DNA from 3 places in the Pseudomonas sp. AN-B15 genome. Region 1 is predicted to be linked to each of the others. Evidence: predicted binding sites of a transcription regulator. Region 1 holds the regulator's gene; each other region holds the start of a gene.
The links. Region 1 encodes sigma-54, which starts transcription at its own class of promoters, with help from an activator protein. Its sites were predicted from a motif close to ANTGGCATNNANNTTGCTNT; they were not measured.
Positions count from the first base shown of each region.

Region 2: the regulator sigma-54 is predicted to act here: its motif matches at 1,247-1,266, upstream of GTQ41_RS07830 (flagellar basal body rod protein FlgF).
Region 3: the regulator sigma-54 is predicted to act here: its motif matches at 1,503-1,522, upstream of glnK (P-II family nitrogen regulator).

Region 1 covers NZ_CP049737.1:1,002,973-1,006,181, forward strand. The annotation lists gene ptsN (PTS IIA-like nitrogen regulatory protein PtsN) at 1-343, opposite strand, end outside; gene raiA (ribosome-associated translation inhibitor RaiA) at 356-664, opposite strand; gene GTQ41_RS04345 (RNA polymerase factor sigma-54) at 738-2,231, opposite strand; gene lptB (LPS export ABC transporter ATP-binding protein) at 2,420-3,145, opposite strand; gene lptA (lipopolysaccharide transport periplasmic protein LptA) at 3,145-3,209, opposite strand, start outside.
Region 2 covers NZ_CP049737.1:1,695,883-1,699,091, reverse strand. The annotation lists gene flgG (flagellar basal-body rod protein FlgG) at 1-406, opposite strand, end outside; gene GTQ41_RS07830 (flagellar basal body rod protein FlgF) at 452-1,192, opposite strand; gene GTQ41_RS07825 (sigma-54-dependent phenylalanine hydroxylase transcriptional regulator PhhR) at 1,567-3,129, opposite strand.
Region 3 covers NZ_CP049737.1:5,918,060-5,921,268, forward strand. The annotation lists gene GTQ41_RS26880 (ammonium transporter) at 1-925, opposite strand, end outside; gene glnK (P-II family nitrogen regulator) at 963-1,301, opposite strand; gene GTQ41_RS26890 (accessory factor UbiK family protein) at 1,715-1,975, shown strand; partial or broken gene GTQ41_RS26895 (YifB family Mg chelatase-like AAA ATPase) at 2,759-3,209, shown strand, end outside.

The DNA.
Region 1 (3,209 bases):
GGTGAGCATCGGTGGCCGCTTCCGGGACCAGCAGGACAAACAGCAAGTCAACCGGAGCGCCGTCGATGGCATCGAAATCAATGGGGGCATCAAGGTGCATCAATGCGCTGATAGGCGCTTCGCAGCCTTTGAGGCGACAGTGGGGAATGGCGATGCCGTTGCCGAAACCGGTGGAACCGAGTTTCTCACGGGCGATCAGCGCATCGAACACATCCTGCATGGCCAGATCCGGCACTTCTTTATGGACGAGGTTGGCAATCTGTTCGAGGGCTTTCTTTTTACTGCCGCCCGGCACGTTCACCAGGGAACGGCCGGGGGTCAGGATACTTTCAAGTCGGATCATGGGTTGGGAGTGTTAACGACCGGTTGCGCCCTGAAGGAGGCTCTGGGTCTTTTCCTTATGCTTTTTGAGTTGGCGATCCAGCTTGTCGGTCAGTGAGTCGATCGCAGCATACATGTCGGTATCTTCTGCGTTGGCGACCACTTCGCTGCCGGGTATATGCAAGGTGGCTTCGATTTTCTGCTTGAGCTTTTCGACGCACATCGTGACCTGCACGTTGGTGATCTTGTCGAAATGGCGCTCCAATCGTTCGAGTTTCTCGTTGATGTAGGTGCGCAGAGGTTCGGTCACTTCCAGTTGGTGTCCACTGATGTTGACTTGCATACAGCTTCTCCTTCGTTGCCAGTGCATAAAGCGGCAGGCCGGATAGCCTGCCACTGGAACGCTGTAACGTGGCTTACATCAACCGCTTGCGTTCGCTCGAAGGCGCGATCCCGAGGGATTCACGGTACTTGGCGACGGTGCGGCGAGCCACCTGAATGCCTTGTGCCTCCAGTAAACCAGCGATCTTGCTGTCACTCAATGGCTTTTTCTGATTTTCCGCCGCGACCAGTTTTTTGATGATCGCGCGGATCGCCGTGGATGAGCATTCACCGCCTTCGGAGGTGCTGACGTGGCTGGAGAAAAAGTATTTCAGTTCATAAATGCCCCGAGGGGTATGCATGAATTTCTGCGTGGTGACCCGGGAAATCGTCGATTCGTGCATGCCGACCGCCTCGGCGATGTCATGCAGGACCAACGGTTTCATGGCTTCGTCGCCGTATTCCAGGAAGCCACGTTGGTGCTCGACGATCTGGGTGGCCACCTTCATCAGGGTTTCATTGCGGCTTTGCAGGCTCTTGATGAACCAGCGCGCTTCCTGCAGCTGATTGCGCATGAAGGTGTTGTCGGCGCTGGTGTCGGCGCGCCGCACGAACCCGGCGTACTGCGCATTGACCCGCAGACGAGGCACCGACTCCTGATTCAGCTCGACCAGCCAGCGTTCGTTGTCCTTGCGCACAATCACGTCAGGCACCACGTACTCGGCTTCGGTGGATTCGATCTGTGAACCCGGGCGCGGATTGAGGCTCTGCACCAGTTCGATGACCTGACGCAGCTCGTCTTCCTTGAGCTTCATGCGTCGCATCAGCTGGCTGTAGTCGCGATTGCCAAGCAGATCGATGTAATCGCTGACCAGACGCTTGGCTTCGGTCAGCCAAGGAGTCTTGGCCGGGAGCTGACACAGTTGCAGCAACAGGCATTCACCGAGGTTGCGCGCGCCGATGCCGGCGGGTTCGAATTGCTGGATGCGGTGCAGGACGGCTTCGATCTCGTCCAGCTCGATGTCGAGTTCCGGATCAAAGGCGTCGAGAATTTCTTCGAGGGTTTCGTCGAGATAACCCTGATTGTTGATGCAATCGATCAGGGTCACGGCGATCAGGCGGTCGGTGTCGGACATCGGCGCCAGGTTCAGTTGCCACAGCAGATGGCTTTGCAGGCTTTCCCCGGCGGAGGTGCGGGTGGTGAAATCCCACTCGTCGTCATCGCTGCTGGGCAGGCTGCTGGCGCTGGTCTGGTAGACGTCTTCCCAGGCGGTATCGACGGGCAATTCGTTAGGAATGCGCTCGTTCCATTCGCCTTCCTCCAGGTTGTCCACCGTCGGGGCGGTTTCCTGATAGGAGGGTTCCTGAATCTCGGTGTTGGGTTTTTGTTCGGCGTTGTCGGCCAATGGATCGGAGTTGTCGAAGTCGTCGCCTTCTTCCTGGCGCTCGAGCATCGGATTGGATTCCAGGGCCTCCTGGATTTCCTGTTGCAGATCCAGGGTCGACAATTGGAGCAGGCGGATGGCCTGTTGCAGCTGCGGTGTCATCGTCAGCTGCTGGCCCATTCTCAAGACTAGCGATGGTTTCATGGCAGGGGCTTAACACCTTATTCGCCGGCGCGCATGCGCCATCCACTACAGGGCGCCGAAGCGCCAAACTTAAGCAAATTATATGCCTGAAACTGTCGTGTTTGCCTAGAGCGCTGTAACAATAAAGCGTATAAAAAAAGCGCTTCAACGTTACAGCACCCGGACGGCTGGCCGAATGCGCTCGCGCTTTAGAGGCGGAACTCGTGGCCCAGGTACACTTCCTTCACCAGGTCGTTGGCAAGGATGGTTGCCGCATCGCCTTCAGCGATCAGTTGACCGTCGTTGACGATGTAGGCGGTCTCGCAGATATCCAGCGTCTCACGCACGTTATGGTCGGTGATCAGCACACCGATGCCCTTGGCCTTGAGGTGATGGATGATCTGCTTGATGTCGCCGACCGAGATCGGGTCGACACCGGCGAACGGTTCGTCGAGCAGGATGAATTTCGGGGCGGTTGCCAGGGCGCGGGCGATTTCCACCCGACGGCGTTCACCACCGGACAGGCTCATGCCGAGGTTGTCGCGGATGTGGCTGATATGGAACTCCTGCAGCAGGCTTTCCAGCTCCTTGCGACGACCGGCCTTGTCGAGCTCCTGACGGGTCTCGAGGATCGCCATGATGTTGTCGGCCACTGACAGTTTGCGGAAGATCGATGCTTCTTGCGGCAGATAGCCGATACCGGCCTTGGCGCGACCGTGCATCGGCTGGTGGCTGACGTCCAGATCGTCGATCAGTACGCGGCCCTGATCGGCCTGCACCAGGCCGACGATCATGTAGAAGCAGGTGGTCTTGCCGGCGCCGTTCGGGCCGAGCAGGCCGACGATCTGGCCGCTGTCGATCGACAGGCTGACGTCACGCACGACCTGGCGGCTTTTATAGGCCTTGGCCAGGTGCTGAGCTTTCAGAGTTGCCATTACTGGGTTTTCTCGTCGGTTTTCTTCTTCGGCTGGATCACCATGTCGATGCGCGGACGCGTCT
Region 2 (3,209 bases), 690 kb from region 1:
GGGCGAAACCGCTGGCGTTGACGATCTGGCCGTTGGAGTCGAGGTGGAAAGTACCGTCACGGGTGTAGGACGTGGTGCCGTCCGGCTGCAGGATCTGGAAGAAACCGCGACCGTCGATGGCCATGTCCAGCGGCTGCTCGGTGGTTTGCAGGCTGCCGGCGGTGAAGTTTTTCTGGGTGCCGACGATGCGCACACCGGTACCCAGTTGCAGACCCGATGGCAGTTCGCTGTCCTGGGTCGACTGGGCGCCTGGCTGACGCTTGATCTGATACAGCAGGTCCTGGAACTCGGCACGGTCACGCTTGAAACCCGTGGTCGAGACGTTCGCCAGGTTGTTGGAAATGGTGGTCAGGTTGGTGTCCTGGGCGGACAGACCGGTTTTGGCAACCCATAGAGCCGGAAGCATTCGATTCTCCTCGTGCGCCTGTTTTACGGCGCGACGTTCTGATAATTAGCTGATCTGCAAGACCCGAGCCATGGCCTGGTCGTCGTCTTTGGCGGTGTTCATCATCTTGACGTGCAACTCGAACTGCTTGGCCAGGGCCAGCACCGAGGTCATTTCTTCCACGGCATTGACGTTGCTCGACTCAAGGAAACCCGACACCAGTTTGACGTTGGCGTCGGCCGGCGCCGGCTGGCCGTCCTTGGTGTAGATCGAGCCGTCGAGGCCTTTGTTGAGGTTCTTGATGTCCGGGTTGACCAGTTTGATCCGGTCGACTTCCGCCATGACGCGCGGGCCTTCGCCCATCGCACGAATACTGATGGTGCCGTCTTCACCGACTTCGACCTGCTGCTCCGGCGGCACGGCGATCGGACCGCCGTTGCCGAGTACCGGCATGCCGTTGCCAGCGCGCAGTACGCCGAGGGCGTCGATGTTGAGGCTGCCGGTGCGCACGTAGCTTTCGCCGCCGTTGGGGTTCTGCACGGCGATAAAACCGTTGCCGGTCACGGCGACGTCGAGGTCGCGGCCGGTCTGCACCAGCGAACCGGCGGTGAAATCAGTGGCGGGCCGTTCGCTCATGGCAAACGCACGCGCCGGAAAGCTGTCACCGAACACCGGCATCGAACGCGCCTGCTCCAGGTCGCGCTGAAAACCATTGGTGGAGATGTTCGCCAGGTTGTTGGCATGGGCCTTTTGCGCCAGTGCGTTCTGACTGGCGCCGGTCATTGCCACATAAAGGTACTTGTCCACACTCTTTCCTCTGCATGCCGGACGTTTGCCGCCCACCGCTGTACTGCTGAGCCATAAGCAATTTGCAGACCAACTTTTTTCTGGCGGCTTGCAGCCCGGTAAACAAAGGACTTGAGGGGGTTTGCGGGGAAATTTGAAATGTATCGAAGTCGAAAAACCGGCGGTGTTATGCCGCTTGGCGGCAATCCCGATTTTTGCAGATGGAAAAAGAACCTGTGGTGAGGGGATTTATCCCCGATGGGCTGCGCAGCAGCCCCAATCCATCCATTGATGGTGTATCGGATGGACCGCATTTGCCGGGTTTGGGGCGGCTTCGCCACCCATCGGGGATAAATCCCCTCACCACAAAAGCTCTTTTCACCACAGTGTTACTGTTAACTCTCGGGGTCTTTACCAACTTCATACTCGCGCAGCTTATTGGCAATGGTGGTGTGCGAAACCCCCAACCGCTTACCCAGTTGCCGACTGCTCGGGTGCTCGGAATACAAGCGCTCCAGCACCGCTTTTTCAAAACGCCCGACGATTTCGTCCAGCCCACCCTCCAGCGAGAAATCGCCAAGCGGCTGACGCACGCCGTAGTCCGGCAAGCGAATATGCTCGGCCTTGACCGTGCCGCCGTCACACAGCGAAACCGCCTGAAACAGCACGTTCTCCAGCTGCCGCACGTTGCCCGGCCAGTGATAGTGACTGAGGCGCTCCATCGCCGCCGGCGCCAGTTTCGGCAGCGAGCAACCGATCTGCCGACTGGCCTGATCGAGGAAGTGCTCGACCAGCGGGGTCAAACCGTCGAGGCATTCGCGCAGCGGCGGGATGTGCAGCGACAGCACATTCAAGCGGTGATACAGATCCTGACGAAACTCGCCGCGCGCGCACAGCTCGGACAAGTCGACCTGAGTGGCGCAGATCACCCGCACATCCAGATACACCTCTTCATCGCTGCCGACCCGGCGGAAGCAGCCGTCCTGCAGAAAGCGCAGCAACTTCACCTGCAAGCGCGGGCTCATTTCGCCGACGCCATCAAGAAACAGCGTACCGCCCGCCGTCAGTTCCAGCAGACCGAGTTTGCCTTCGGCGCGCGCGCCTTCGAACGCGCCGGGGCCGTAGCCGAACAGTTCGGTCTCGGCCATCGACTCCGGCAGCCCCGCGCAGTTGAGTGCCATCAATGGCGACTGCCCACGCGGACTGGCGAGGTGACAGGCCCGCGCCAGCAATTCTTTGCCGGTGCCGGTTTCGCCTTCGATCAATAGCGGCGCATCCAGTGGCGCCATGCGCCGGGCCTCCCGCACCACCGCCGCCATCACCTTCGAACTCTGGAAGATACTGTCGAAGCCACGCAGCTCCTGTTTGCGCACGTTATAGATGCGCTCGCCGACGCGGTCGGCGCGGTGCAGGGTCAGCACCGCACCGGCCATGGCTTCGCTGTCGTCGTGCTCCGATTGCAGCGGCGCGATGTCGGCGAGAAAGATGTCGCCCTTGACCTTGACGCGCATGCCGTTGATTCGCGACTTGTTGGCGCGCACCAGTTCCGGCAGGTCGAAATCCTCGGCGTAGCGCGACAGCGGAATCCCCGGCACCTCGTCCACGCGCACCCCGAGCAACTGCGCGGCCGCGCGGTTGGCGGCAACGATCGAGCCGCCCATGTCGATCGACAGCACCGGAAATTCCAGCGCGCCAAGCAACGCGTTCAACTCCATGTGCCGACGCTCACTGGGCATCAACCCGACGCGCTTGACCCCAAATACCCCGGCAATCGCTTCGAACTTCGGCCGCAGCGCCTGGAACTGAATGTTGATCAGGTTCGGGCAGTGCAGGTAGATCGCATTGCCGTGCTCGCCGCCGACCTCACCGCGCGCCACGTTGATCCCGTACTCCACCAACAGGTTGAGGATGTCGCGCAGGATGCCGATGCGGTTCTGACAGTGGACTTTGATACGCATATGAATGACTCGACAAACCAGCAATAAGGTTGAACACAGACCTGTGGGAGCGAGCCTGCTCGCGAAGGCGGCTGCACACT
Region 3 (3,209 bases), 1.4 Mb from region 1:
CGGCAACCACACCCGAGGCGATGCCCAGCGCACTTGGCTTGCCGTGGGTGATCCACTCGGCAAACATCCAGCCCAGCGCAGCCGCAGCGGTTGCAATCTGAGTAACCAGCATCGCCATGCCGGCAGTGCCGTTGGCCGCTGCAGCGGAACCGGCGTTGAAACCGAACCAGCCGACCCACAGCATCGCCGCGCCCATCAGGGTGTAACCGAGGTTGTGCGGCGCCATCGGGGTAGTCGGGAAGCCTTTACGCTTGCCCAAGACCAGGCAGGCGATCAGACCGGCCACACCGGCGTTGATGTGCACCACCGTGCCACCCGCGAAGTCGAGTACACCCCAGTCCCACATCAGGCCGCCGTTACCGGACCAGACCATGTGCGCGATCGGTGCATAGACCAGGGTGAACCAGATGCCCATGAAGATCAGCATCGCGGAAAACTTCATCCGCTCGGCGAACGCACCGACGATCAGCGCCGGGGTAATGATCGCGAAGGTCATCTGGAAGGTGATGAACACCGCCTCAGGGAACAGCGCCGCCGGGCCGGTCAGGCTCGAAGGCGTGACACCGGCGAGGAACGCCTTGCCCATGCCGCCGAAGAACGAGTTGAAGTTGACGACGCCCTGCTCCATGCCGGTGGTGTCGAACGCAATGCTGTAGCCATAAATGACCCACAGGATGCTGATCAGACCGGTAATGGCGAAGCATTGCATCATCACGGAAAGAATGTTTTTCGAGCGGACCATGCCGCCGTAGAACAGCGCCAGGCCCGGGATGGTCATGAACAGCACGAGGGCTGTCGAGGTGAGCATCCAGGCGGTATCGCCGGAATTGAGGACCGGGGCCGCCACTTCGTCTGCCGCCATTGCAAGGCCGGGCATTACGATGGACAACAGGGCTCCTAGCCCTGCGAATTTACGCAGAGTCATATTGTTTTCTCCTGGGGCGTTGGGTTTGTGGCGGCGCTTAGATCGCGTCGGTATCGGTTTCGCCGGTACGGATGCGAATCGCCTGTTCCAGATTGACCACGAAGATCTTGCCGTCACCGATCTTGCCGGTGTTGGCCGCTTTGGTTATCGCCTCGATAACCCGATCCAGATCCTTGTCGTCGATGGCCACGTCGATTTTCACCTTGGGCAGAAAATCGACCACATATTCCGCGCCGCGATACAGCTCGGTGTGACCCTTCTGCCGGCCGAAGCCTTTGACTTCAGTAACGGTAATGCCCTGCACGCCGATTTCGGACAGCGACTCGCGCACGTCGTCCAACTTGAACGGCTTGATGATGGCAGTGACTAGCTTCATGAAACTCTCTCCCGAATTGGTGGACTTGCCCCAGGAAAACAAACCCGACTCAAGTCTAAGCGCAGTGCCTGGCTTTGTAACGCATCGTCGGCCTTGCCTGCCCGACTGACGCCAGCTAACCGCTGCCGGCGAAACTCCCCGCTCCGCCTGCCGCACTGCATTCGTCACAGCGACTGCATCAGTGCATGGGTCACTACCGACTAAGCAGAAAGCTTGCCATCTCTCCAAATTCCTCTGATTTCAATCCTTTGGCCGCTGCCACAGGCGTTTGCACGAAAAACGCCCGACGGTTACGCACAACAACGGTGCGTTGCCGTCCGTCCGCTTGCGCGAAAAGCGTGCATCCGTGCCTGCGTCAATGACTATAGACACTGCGTGATACACTGCGCACCACTGTTTACAGGACACATCCCATGCTCGCGCCCAAAGACTTCCTCGACGCCCTGAGCGGCACTGCCTCCCGCCTGTTCAGCGGCGACACCCCGCTGCCAAAAGCCGAAATCGAAAGCCAGTTCAAGATGCTGCTGCAAAGTGCTTTCAGCAAACTGGATCTGGTGAGCCGTGAAGAATTCGATAGCCAGATGGTCGTCCTGGCTCGAACTCGCGCCCGCCTTGAAAGCCTTGAAGCCAAAGTCGCAGAACTGGAAGCCAGGCTGACGCCGCCGGCCGAGTAAGACTGCAGCCGCCGGGCCGAGACGCCTTCAAGTTTGCGAATAGACATCAAACCGCCCCCGCCGAGGCAGGAGCGGTTTCCGTCAGATCAATCCTCTACAACGAATTATTCCAACGGTCTCGCAGAAACTCGTACAGGCGAAAAGCCCATAACGCGATTCTGACGAGGCGCCACCTATGTTTAAGAAACTTGGACATACTTTGGCCCTCCTTGCGTGGGGCCAAACCTCCGATGCACTTTCCGGCGTACGAACATCTTCGGGACTACACACGAGTGTGTCCGCCAAGGCGGCCGGGTGTGGGTTCCCCAAAAACAGCACCGGCACGGGTCTCATACCGTGTCGAGGAACATGAAATCTTTAGCTCCCGACCACACTTCACGAAAACTCGAGGAGTGGGCATCGTCGCCGGGGATGTTATGCCGGTAGTTCGAAGGGGACTTAAACAAGTTGTATCAAGTGATTAAGCAATGTTTCACACCTTAATGAGTCAATCATTTCAAGGTGATATTGACTTTGGACAAATGATGTCGGTGCTTGCGTCAACGTGAAAACGTGCATAACCTGCACATACACGAGTGTGTCCGCAAAGGATACGCAGGCCTTGGCCTCACCGAAGCCTGCAAACTGAAAACCGTCTACTCAAGGCGGTTTTTTTTCGCCTCGAAATTGGTTGACCTCCTCCCGCAACATCCAGTGAAAGTTCGCGCGCGCCAGCTCCCCTTTCCCCGACTACCCTTCAAAAACCCGCAGGAAGCGGCCCCCGATTCAGCTCAAGGAACGACCATGTCCCTGTCCATCGTCCACAGTCGCGCCCAGATAGGCGTGGATGCACCCGCCGTTACCGTCGAAGTTCATCTGGCCAACGGCCTGCCGTCGCTGACCATGGTCGGCCTGCCCGAGGCGGCGGTGAAGGAGAGCAAGGATCGGGTGCGCAGCGCGATCATCAATTCCGGGCTGCAGTTTCCGGCGCGGCGGATCACCCTGAATCTGGCGCCGGCGGATTTGCCCAAGGACGGCGGGCGGTTCGATCTGGCGATTGCCTTGGGGATTCTGTCGGCAAGTGTGCAGGTGCCGTGTCTCACGCTGGATGAGGTGGAATGCCTCGGTGAACTGGCGCTGTCCGGCGCGGTGCGGCCGGTGCGCGGGGTGTTGCCAGCGGCGCTGGCGGCGCGCAAGGCCGGGCGGGCCCTGGTGGTGCCGCGGGCGAATGCCGAGGAGGCCTGTCTGGCTTCTG